DNA from 2 places in the Agrobacterium vacciniicorymbosi genome. Region 1 is predicted to be linked to the other one. Evidence: riboswitches for the same ligand, from Rfam matches in the RefSeq annotation. Region 1 holds a riboswitch; the other holds the start of a gene.

Region 1 (5,615 bases):
ATCGCCAAGGGTGAAAAGCCCTATGATGCGGACGTGGTCAAAACCGCCGTCACCACCATCAGCGCCAATGCCAAGGCATTCCCGGACCAGTTCCCTGCCGGTTCTGAAGGTGGTGCCGCAGCACCTGCCATCTGGCAGAACTTTGCAGACTTCAAGACGAAGTCCGAAAAGCTCGGTACGGATGCAGATGCGGTTCTGGCGCAATTGCCGACGGATCAGGCCAGCGTCGGCGCAGCCCTCAAGACGCTGGGTGCCGATTGCAGCAGCTGCCACCAGACATACCGTCTGAAGAAGTAATCTGTCATCGCCAAGGTCCGCCATTCAACCGGCGGGCCTTTTTTGCATTTTGAATTTTGATTGAATCGGAGAAGGCGATGGCTTCCATCTGGGCGAAGCTGGCGGGTGGCGCCGTTGTTGCGGGTGTTGCCGGGTTCGGCATTTTCATGTGGGTTACAGCGCCTCAGCGCCAGTCGCCAAGCCATTGGGCCAATCTGGGTGAGCCCAATCTCGCCAATGGTGAAACCCTGTTCTGGGCAGGCGGCTGCGCCAGTTGTCACGCCGCCCCGGATGCGACGGGTGATGCGCTGAAAACGCTGTCCGGCGGGCAGGCGCTACCAAGCCCCTTCGGCACCTTCCACATGCCCAACATCTCGCCCGATCCGCAACATGGCATCGGCAGTTGGACGGTGGCGCAGTTCGGCGATGCGATGACGCGAGGCGTCGGCAAGAACGGCGAACATCTCTATCCGTCCTTCCCCTACGCATCCTATGCGCGGATGACGCCGCAGGACATCAACGACCTTTTCGCCTATCTGAAAACACTGCCCGCCAGCGCCAATGATGCGCCCGGCCACGATCTGCCATTCCCCTTCAACATCCGCCTCAGCCTCGGCGGCTGGAAGTTCCTGTATTTCGATAAGGGCCAGCCGCGCGTGGAACTCGCCAATGCGGATGCAGAGGTCGTGCGCGGCCAATATCTGGTAGAAGGCCCCGGCCATTGCGGCGAATGTCACACCCCGCGTGATGCGCTGGGCGGTTTCCTGAAAGACCAGTGGCTGGCCGGTGGCCCGAACCCGGAAGGCGAGGGGCGCATTCCCGATATCACGCCCGGGTCGCAGGCTATCGGCTCATGGACGAAAGCCGATATCGCCAACTACCTCGAAACCGGCTTCACCCCGGACTTCGACAGCGCGGGCGGCTCCATGGTCAAGGTCCAGCAGAACATGGCACACCTGACAGCCGAAGACCGCAACGCCATTGCGGCCTATCTCAAGGCGGTACCGTCGCGGTAACTATCTGCTCTTAGTCCGTGGGCATCACATAAAGGCTTACCGGTGCCCAGCTTATGTCGATATCGATCTTGGAATGGAAAGGACCCCATCCATTGTTTTGGGTGAGTTTCATCGAGAGGTCGCCAGACTGCTGAAAGAGTCCTACGCAGTGCGCGCTTACTTGCTTTGCGGATGCAATAAATTGTCTTGATCGGTCAGCAAGATTACCAGTTAGCACGACCTTAACCTCAAAAAGCTCGCCACTTGGTGAAACGCTAATTTCGAAGTCGCCTTTGTTTCCGAGTCGGTCATACTTTCCGTTTGCACGTAGCTCGTTACTCACAAAAGTCGCCAACAGACCGGTTCCGACGGAAATATGATTAGATCCAATTTCCATCTTTTCGTTGAGATTTCGTCCGACCCGGAAACCGCCGGAACTAGGATTTACTGATACAAAGTCCACCATCTGACACGTCCTTTTAAGTTGTTGTTCACATGCAAATACAATCTAAAGTTTCTTAATTTTTAGAAAACAATTATTGCGTTTTTTGCGGATATTGACTCTGCATAGCCAAAGGCCTGATAACAGGAGTGTGATGGTCTTTCCGGGTTCGCTCGGAAAGTGAAAAGGGAATACGATAGGAGCGAGCATTCGCTCTCATTCGTGGCTGCCCCCGCAACTGTGAACGGAGAGCCTGAAAACAAAGACCACTGATCTGGCAAGCCCGGATCGGGAAGGTGTTTTCAAGGTAACGACCCGTGAGCCAGGAGACCTGCCATTGCGTGAAGTGTCGTCAATACCGGCGGGGTGTCCGGGCAAGCACGGTTGGCAGGTCGGGTCCTCCCGCCTTTAAAACCATGTGTCTCTTTCCCCGTGGTGAATGTTGAATGCGGTCGTGCGGCGTTTGATCAGAACAGCGCCCATCCGCACAGGAAAGGGTCACCATGTCTATCCAGCAGAATACGGCGTCATCTGCCGTCTCATCCAAAACATCGAAAATCGCGCAATCGCTGACGGCAGCCGCACTCGGCCTGTTCATCGTCGGCTTCGTGGGCTTTTCGCATGTCGAAGCCGTGCACAATGCGGCGCATGACACGCGCCATGCCAACGCTTTCCCTTGCCATTGAGGGGAGATGAACCATGCCATTTTTCCGAAATATCGTCTTTTCCGCCGTTCTGGTGGGGCTGATTGCCGGTCTCGCCGTCAGCGCCATGCAGGCCATTGGCACCACGCCGCTCATCCTTCAGGCGGAAACCTTTGAGAGCGCCGGTGGCGAAGCGGCCCCCGCCCACAGCCATGATGCGGCAACACCCGCGGACCATCACCATGATACAGAAGCATGGGCGCCTGCCGATGGTTTCGAGCGCAATGCCTACACCATCGCCGCCAATGTGCTGACGGCAATCGGTTATGCGCTGGTGCTGACAGCGCTGATTTCGCTGCGCAGCACGCAGGGCGGCTGGCGTGAGGGCCTGTTCTGGGGTCTTGCCGGTTTTGCCGCTGTCATGCTCGCCCCGATGATCGGCCTGCCGCCGGAACTGCCGGGCAGCCCGGCTGCTGCGCTTGAAGCACGGCAGATCTGGTGGATCGCAACCGTTGCCGCAACGGCTGGCGGCATTGCGCTGCTGGCCTTCAAACGGGGCGAACCATGGGCGATCATCCTCGCTTTGGTGCTAATCGTCGCGCCGCATGTCGTCGGCGCCCCGCTGCCGCCGGAAGGCGAACATGCGCTGGCACCTCTGCCCCTGGAGCGCCGCTTCGTTGTGCTGGCAACGGTAACAAGTTTCGTGTTCTGGCTCATCCTCGGTTCGTTGAGCGGGTTGTTCCTCAAGCGTTTCGAGACGGCCAAGTAACATGACGCAAGCTAGGGAAAACGCAGTGGAATGGAGTGATGAGCTTCAAGCCCTGCGTTTTTCCGTCCCCGGTCATGGCGCGCTCTGCGCCATGCATCGGCTCGCCTTCAAGGCGCTTCTGCCGCAAGAGCCGGGCAGGGAGGCCTGCATCAGATTTTTCGCGGAAAACCACCAGGCCTTTATCAGCGCCGCCACCGCCAAGATCACCCGGCTGGCTCTACCCTTCGACCGCAGCCTGCACATCAACAGCCGCGATCTCAGGCGGGCGATGACACATGCACTTCCCGAAGGTCCGGTGCGCTCCTGCCGCGTGCTCGATCGGGGCTAGGCGGATATCAACGCTATCCCGCCAGCCCCTTCGCCACATCGGCCAGCGTGACTTGTGAAAACCGGCTGCGCAACAGTTGCTCGGCCTCATCGAACACGCCCTTCAGTGTCGCGTTGACCGCCTGCTCAATGTGACATCCCGGCATGTCATAGGCAGGTCCAACAGCGAAGATGGATGGCTCGCCAACGGCGCAGTAGATATCGAAAAGCGTCAGTTGGTCGAGAGGGCGAGCCAGCCGCCAGCCGCCGCCATGGCCTTTTTCCGATAGCACGAAACCCTCATCGCGCAGGCCCGCCATCGTGCGGCGGATAACGACGGGGTTGGCGTCCAGCATCTGCGCGATCATCTCCGATGTCATCGCCCCATCGTGCTTATCCATGTGGATCAAAACATGCAGCATGCGCGAAAGCCGACTGTCCTGCCTCATCCTCAAATTCCTTCTGCAAATCGCGTCGATCTATAGCACGATTGCCTCATGATACAAATGAAGTGCCATGACTATTGACTCTACACAATCACGACACTTATGTTGTTGCGAGAAAAGGAGCCAGCCATGAACGACACGATCTACGACGTCATCATCATCGGAGGCAGCTATGCGGGGCTATCGGCGGCGCTGCAACTCGGTCGCGCCCGCAGAAGCGTGCTCGTCATCGATGAAGGTCTGAGGCGCAATCGCTTCGCCTCACATTCCCACGGCTTCATCACGCAGGATGGTGTCGATCCGGCGGTCATTGCGGCAACGGCACGCTCGCAGGTGGCGCAATATCCAACTGTGCAATGGTTGTCTGGCCGGGCGGATGCGGCTCGACGGATATCGCAGGTGGGTGATACGGCAGCAGGCTTGTTCGAAGTCATGGTTGCAGAGACGCGAATTCTCTCCAAAACGCTGATACTCGCCGTCGGCGTGAAGGATATTCTGCCCGGCATCGAAGGTCTGGCGGAGCGCTGGGGGAAAAGCGTGTTCCACTGCCCCTATTGCCATGGCTATGAGCTGAACCAAGGTCAGATCGGCGTCATTGCCGGATCTGAACTGTCTATGCACCATGCCCTGATGCTTCCCGATTGGGGACCAACGACGCTTCTTCTCAATGATGCCTTCGAGCCGAACGCAGATCAACTCGCAGCCCTTGCCACCCGTGGTGTCACGCTAGAGCGCAGCGCCGTGCAAGCACTCAAAGGTCATGCCGATGTGCAGCTTGCCAATGGCCGAACGCTCTCCTTTGCCGGGCTCTTCGCCCTCGCGTCGATTGAGATCGCCACGGCCATCCCAAACCAACTCGGCCTCGATCTAGAGCCCGGACCGCTAGGCTCCATCATCAAAACCGATGCGATGAAGGAAACCAGCATATCCGGCGTTTTCGCCTGCGGCGATGCTGCCCGCGCCATGGCGTCCGTGGCGCTGGCTGTCGCGGATGGAAATCTCGCGGGCGTCAGCGCCCACAGGTCGCTGATGTCAGGAATGATCGCTCACAGGTAAGTGGCTTCGCGTCATCGATGCTCCGCCGAAAACACCGCAATTTCGGCTTCCGCTTCCGGCCCCCAGAGATCGAGCGCCTTCAGCACTTCGGTGGCGAATGTTACCGGTGCGCTGCCGGGGGCGGTGATGATGCCTTCGTGGCTCACCGCCTGTGGCTGGTCGTGGTAGTGGTCCGCGCCCTGATAGGTCTCGTATTTACCGTGGGACTCCAGCGAGTTACCGGTATGGGCCACATGGTTCAGCACGCCGGTTCCCGCCAGCGCACTCGCTGCGGCGCAAATGCCTGCCACCACGCGGTGCTGGGCGCGAAAGCGGTGGACGAGATCGGTAAAATCAGGCGCGGCACCCTTTTCCCAGATCAGCCCGCCGGGAATGACCAGCGCATGGATCGTCTCCGGGTCGAGTTCATCATAGGCCATGTCAGGCGTCACGTTGAGCCCACCCATGGAGGTCACGGGGGCACCGTCCGGCGACGCGGTGACGATATCGACGCCCAGATAACCGCGTGCTGCGGCGGCCAGCAAAGCGGGTTCCCAGTCGGCAAAGTCCTCGGTCAGAGCCAAGGCGATACGAGGCATTGTCTTCTCCTGCAATCAAAGACATCAAGATCAGCGGACGGAGATCCTGTCGTCAAGCAAAACCTGAAAACGGCGGTGTCGGTTCCGTCCCCTCGGGCGCTTT
Region 2 (5,615 bases), on a different contig from region 1:
CTGCCGGGAAAAGCGCTTCGTAACCGAGGTTCATCAGCGCCTTGTTGGCATTGTAATGCAGGAATTTTTTGACGTCTTCGGTCAGACCGACGCCGTCATACAGCGCTTCGGTGTATTTCGCCTCGTTGTCGTAAAGCTCCAGCAGCAGGTCGAAGGCGAAATCCTTGATCTCCTGTTTGCGGGTCTCGTCCAGATGCTCCAGCGCGCGCTGGAACTTATAGCCGATGTAATAGCCATGCACGGCCTCGTCGCGGATGATGAGGCGGATGAGATCGGCGGTGTTGGTGAGCCGGGCCCGGCTCGACCAGAACATCGGCAGGTAGAAGCCGGAATAGAACAGGAAGCTTTCGAGAAAGACGCTGGCGATCTTTTTCTTCAGCGGATCGCCGCTATCATATTCGCGCATGATGAGCGCTGATTTGCGCTGCAAGAACTCATTTTCCTCCGACCAGCGATAAGCATCGTCCACATCGGGCGTCGAGCAGAGCGTGGAGAAGATGGAGGAATAGGAGCGCGCATGCACGGCTTCCATGAAGGAGATGTTGGACAGCACCGCCTCCTCATGCTGGGTCGTCGCATCCGCCATGAGCCTGATAGCGCCGACACCGTTCTGGATCGTATCAAGCAGTGTCAACCCGGTGAAAACGCGGATGGTCAGCTGCTGCTCTTCCGGCTTCAGCGTAGCCCAGGACTGGATATCGTTGGACAGCGGCACCTTTTCCGGCAGCCAGAAATTCGATGTCAGGCGGTTCCAGACCTCCAGATCCTTGTCGTCCTCCATACGGTTCCAGTTGATGGCGCGGATACGGTTGATCGGTTTGATTTGCATGTTCATGGTCTTTTCCTTGTCGATCACAGCGTACAGGATACGCAGCCCTGCACTTCCGTGCCGGACAAAGCCATCTGGCGAAGGCGGATGTAGTAGATGGTCTTGATGCCCTTCTTCCACGCATAGATCTGGGCGCGGTTGATATCGCGGGTGGTGGCGGTATCGCGGAAGAACAACGTCAGCGACAGGCCCTGATCCACATGCTGCGTGGCGGCAGCATAGGTATCTATGATCTTTTCAGGCCCGATCTCATAGGCATCCTGATAATATTCGAGATTATCGTTGCTGAGATAGGCGGCGGGATAATAGACGCGTCCGATCTTGCCTTCCTTGCGGATTTCGATTTTCGAAACAATGGGATGGATCGAAGAGGTCGAGTGGTTGATGTAGGAAATGGAGCCTGTGGGCGGCACGGCCTGAAGGTTCTGGTTATAAAGGCCGCCCTCCATCACGGCCTGTTTCAGGGCCTTCCAATCTTCCTGCGTCGGGATGGCGATGCCAGCCTTTTCGAACAGTTCTGCCACGCGTGCCGTCGCAGGCTTCCATTCCTGCGTCACATATTTCTCGAAATAATCGCCGGACGCATATTTGGAGTTCTCGAACCCCTTGAAGCTCTGGCCACGCTCCACCGCCAGCCGGTTAGACGCACGAATGGCGTGATAAGCGACCGTATAGAAATAGATATTGGTGAAATCGACGCCTTCTTCCGAGCCGTAATAAATCCGCTCGCGGGCCAGATAGCCGTGCAGGTTCATCTGGCCAAGCCCAATGGCGTGGCTGTCGTCATTGCCCTTTTCCACCGAGGGAACGGAGGAAATGTGGCTCATGTCAGAGACCGCAGTCAGCGCCCGGATGGAGGTTTCGATGGTCTTGCCAAAATTCTGCGAATCCATGGTGGAGGCGATGTTCAGCGAACCGAGATTGCAGGAGATGTCCTTGCCCATCTGGTCATAGGACAGGTCTTCATTGTAGGTGCTGGCTTCGCTGACCTGCAGGATTTCCGAGCATAGATTGCTCATGGAAATACGTCCGGCAATCGGGTTGGCCCGGTTCACCGTGTCTTCGAACATGATGTAGGGATAACCGCTTTCGAACTGTATCTCCGCAATCACCTGAAAGAAATCACGGGCCTTGATCTTCTTCTTGTGAATGCGGCTGTCGGCCACCATCTCGCGGTATTTTTCGGTGACCGAGATTTCGGTAAAAGGCACGCCATAGACGCGTTCGATATCGTACGGCGAAAAGAGGTACATATCCTCGTTGTTCTTCGCGAGTTCGAAGGTGATATCGGGAATGACCACGCCGAGCGACAATGTCTTGATGCGGATTTTCTCATCCGCATTCTCGCGCTTGGTATCCAGAAAACGCATGATATCCGGGTGGTGGGCGTTGAGATAGACTGCCCCTGCCCCCTGACGCGCGCCCAGTTGGTTGGCGTAGGAAAACGCATCTTCCAGCAGCTTCATGACCGGAATGATGCCGGAAGACTGGTTTTCGATCTGCTTGATCGGCGCACCGGCCTCGCGAATATTGGTAAGCGACAGCGCCACACCGCCGCCGCGCTTGGAGAGCTGCAAGGCAGAATTGATGCCACGCGAGATGGATTCCATATTGTCTTCCACCCGCAGCAGGAAGCACGACACGAGTTCGCCGCGCTGCTTCTTGCCCGCATTGAGGAAGGTCGGCGTCGCGGGCTGGAAACGCCCGGAAATGATCTCGTCCACAAGATCGCGCGCCAGCTGCTCGTTGCCCTGCGCCAGCGTAAACGCCACCATGCAGATGCGGTCTTCGTAGCGCTCCAGATAGCGTTTTCCGTCAAAGGTTTTCAGCGTGTAGCTGGTGTAATATTTGAACGCGCCGAGGAAGGTCGGGAAGCGAAACTTCTTCGCATAGGCGTAATCGAAGAGATCACGCACGAAGTTGAAGGAATACTGATCGAGCACCTGTTGCTCGTAATATCCCTCACTGACCAGATAATCGAGCTTTTCCCGCAGGTTATGGAAGAACACCGTATTCTGGTTCACATGTTGCAGAAAATACTGCCGGGCCGCCATGCGGTCCTTTTCGAACTGAATGTGCCCATCCTCATCATAGAGATTCAGCATGGCGTTCAACGCGTGGTAATCCAGCGTCGGTTCAGTGGATTTCACCGCATGACCCTGCGAGGGCTTGGGGGAGATGGTGGTCAACGTATCCAAAATCGTTCCAATCCATGTTTGACATTGGCGACATCTTCGGGCGTGCCTAGAAGCTCGAAGCGATAGAGAAACGGCACCGCGCATTTGCGCGATACGATGTCTCCCGCCGAGGCGAAGGCCGCGCCGAAATTCGTGTTACCCGCGGCGATGACGCCATGGATGAGACTGCGGTTGGCAACACTGTTGAGAAAATGAATCACGGGCTTGGGCACCGCCCCCTTCAGCCCTCCGCCGCCATAGGTGGGCGTCAGCAGCACGTAAGGCCCGTCCACCTCGGGCGCGTCCTCATCTGCCGAAAGCGGCAGACGCAAAGCCCGCACACCCAGCTTTTCGACAAAGCGATGGGTATTTTCCGAACGGCTGGAATAATAAACGATCAGGCCCATCACATCCCCGGCTGGCTGAACGCTGCACGCCCTGCTGGAGCGAGGCGGCTATAGGCTCAGGCAAGAGCGCCGATCATATCCGGACGGAAGCCTGCCCAGTGCTGTTCACCGGCAATAACCACAGGCACCTGGCGGTAGCCCAGCCCCTGCACCAGCGCATAGGCATCAGCATCCTCGGAGACATCGACAATCCTGTAATCGATGCCCTGACGGTCCAGCGCGCGGGTGGTGGCAGTGCATTGGACGCAGGCGGGTTTGCTGTAGACGGTAATGGTCATGATTTCCTCTTGGGATTGGACAAGCGAGAGCGAACGCGCAACCGGACGAAGCGCGTGGACGACATGGCAATGGAAGCGAACACAGGCCGACAGGCACCGCACCTCACAAAAGATGCGACGTCATCTGGCAGACGCAGACTATCGGGAACGGCTTACGCCACCCGCAGACAGTCACACGAGTGTTGAACACCTTCGCGAAAAGGCACTGGACAAGAAAAACAAACTGGACATGGACTTCACCCCGAAGCAGCTCATGCAGGACATTCGGGAACACGACACGCGCGGCTCCATGCCGCAACAGACGTAATAGCTCCCGGACACCCCGCCCGTTGACGTAATCGCTCTAGGCAGGTCTCCTGGCTCACGGATCAACGTATCTATCCCACCTTCCCGGATCGACATGACCCAGTGGCATTTTGGAACAGACACTCACCGCTTACAGTTGCGGGGGCAGCTACGGCTTTTGAACGCTCATCATGAACGCACCGTATTCCCATCTTAGCCTCACAAGTCTTGCGACTCGAAGGAACCTAGAACACTACATATAGTAGACTAGGTTAATTTCCCGTCAAGACTTATTGCGATTTGTGAGAAATGAGATGGGGAAAACGTTGAGGCTAGGCGGAAGAGGCGTTGAGTACGCCTGCCCGTTGAGGGCCTTTTGGCACCCTGACTAATGCGTCGAGGGTGCGCGTAGCGCGTCAATGAGGGCATAGATCACGGCGACCAGGACCAGCAGGGTCGTGCCACTAAAAGGAAGTGGCAACATGATCTGCTCGGTTGCAAAGGCTCCGCCAACCACCAGAACGATCTGAACCGCAGCAAGAATCAGCATTGTGGTCAGGGGTAAGATCACGCCCCTATTCGCGAAGAAACGGCGGTAGCCAAAAACGAAAACGGGAATCAAGACGGCCGTCACGGCGAAAACATAAACCCTCAGCCACTGTGCGTCCGGCAGCGAATCCGGCGCCAGAAAGGCCAGCGGCATCAGGACATAGCTGCTGGCAGTTGCCGCAAGCAAGGGAGGCCAAACGACCACATTCATCCAGCGTATCGAACCCGTAGCCGCCTTCTTATCCTGATTGCCCAGCACGGCACGTATGGCAAAGACCACCAGGCCGACCGCGACAGCAATGATGCCGATTGCCAACAGAAACTGCGAGCCGCCGACAGCGCCAACTCGCAACATTTCAAAAGACGAAGACAGCTGAGATGGCAGCGTCATCAGCGCGGGCAGAAGCCACAAAATCCAGAAACCGGCGACGAGACTTGGTAGAACGACAAATCGCGACAAGAACAGAAGTACGGCCACACCGCCAACCAGCGACGCGACGATGACCGCCACGCCAAAGGAACTGGCATCAGCCAGAAAACCCATGGTCGATACCATCTGCGCAATGCCAGAAGCCTGCGACACGGCCAAAACCAGTGCGAGGATATTCTCAACCACGACCAGCGCCACGCTGTTTTCCAGACGCGGAACAAAGAGGCGAACGATCTGCCCCAGCGCAAACGCCGTCAGAATAGAGCCCACCCCCAACGCTAGAATCGAGAGCTGCGAGGGAAGACCATTCCTCGACTGCGCTTCCATGAACGCAGGATCGAGCCCCGGCATCGCAATATTCCAGCCAATCATGGCCACAACCGAAATCAAAACCACCTGTCCAAGAACGACAAAAATGCTGCGCTTGCTGGACTCGGAGCTATCAACCGTAACGCTCATGGATTATCCTCTTTATACAACTTAAGATCATAACCAAACTTATCGGCATGTCACGGATTTCCTGGGTAGAAAAGGCATCATACCAGCTGTCAAATCCAGCTGGAGCGGGCACATCTAAAACCCTGCGCATCTTGAAAAGGTTAGCTGCTTGAAGAACATCCTGTTTGTCTGCAGCCAGAACAAGCTGCGTAGCCCTACCGC

What was found. A riboswitch is a leader RNA that binds a small molecule or an ion and turns the genes downstream of it on or off. The one in region 1 is predicted to bind cobalamin.
Region 2: another riboswitch for cobalamin. It lies ahead of nrdH (glutaredoxin-like protein NrdH); the one in region 1 lies ahead of ABUK73_RS04290 (CbtB domain-containing protein).

Annotation. Positions count from the first base shown of each region.
Region 1 is NZ_JBETMF010000002.1:219,613-225,227, forward strand. Features, by position in the region: gene ABUK73_RS04275 (c-type cytochrome) at 1-297, shown strand, start outside; gene ABUK73_RS04280 (cytochrome c) at 375-1,292, shown strand; gene ABUK73_RS04285 (hypothetical protein) at 1,303-1,737, opposite strand; cobalamin riboswitch at 1,852-2,066, shown strand; gene ABUK73_RS04290 (CbtB domain-containing protein) at 2,217-2,399, shown strand; gene ABUK73_RS04295 (CbtA family protein) at 2,413-3,126, shown strand; gene ABUK73_RS04300 (hypothetical protein) at 3,128-3,454, shown strand; gene ABUK73_RS04305 (RrF2 family transcriptional regulator) at 3,468-3,881, opposite strand; gene ABUK73_RS04310 (NAD(P)/FAD-dependent oxidoreductase) at 4,008-4,934, shown strand; gene ABUK73_RS04315 (type 1 glutamine amidotransferase family protein) at 4,946-5,512, opposite strand; gene ABUK73_RS04320 (GNAT family N-acetyltransferase) at 5,614-5,615, opposite strand, start outside.
Region 2 is NZ_JBETMF010000009.1:65,623-71,237, reverse strand. Features, by position in the region: gene nrdF (class 1b ribonucleoside-diphosphate reductase subunit beta) at 1-835, opposite strand, end outside; gene nrdE (class 1b ribonucleoside-diphosphate reductase subunit alpha) at 853-3,027, opposite strand; gene nrdI (class Ib ribonucleoside-diphosphate reductase assembly flavoprotein NrdI) at 3,015-3,413, opposite strand; gene nrdH (glutaredoxin-like protein NrdH) at 3,470-3,691, opposite strand; gene ABUK73_RS15195 (hypothetical protein) at 3,690-3,998, shown strand; cobalamin riboswitch at 4,021-4,240, opposite strand; gene ABUK73_RS15190 (hypothetical protein) at 4,365-5,414, opposite strand; gene ABUK73_RS15185 (low molecular weight protein tyrosine phosphatase family protein) at 5,563-5,615, shown strand, end outside.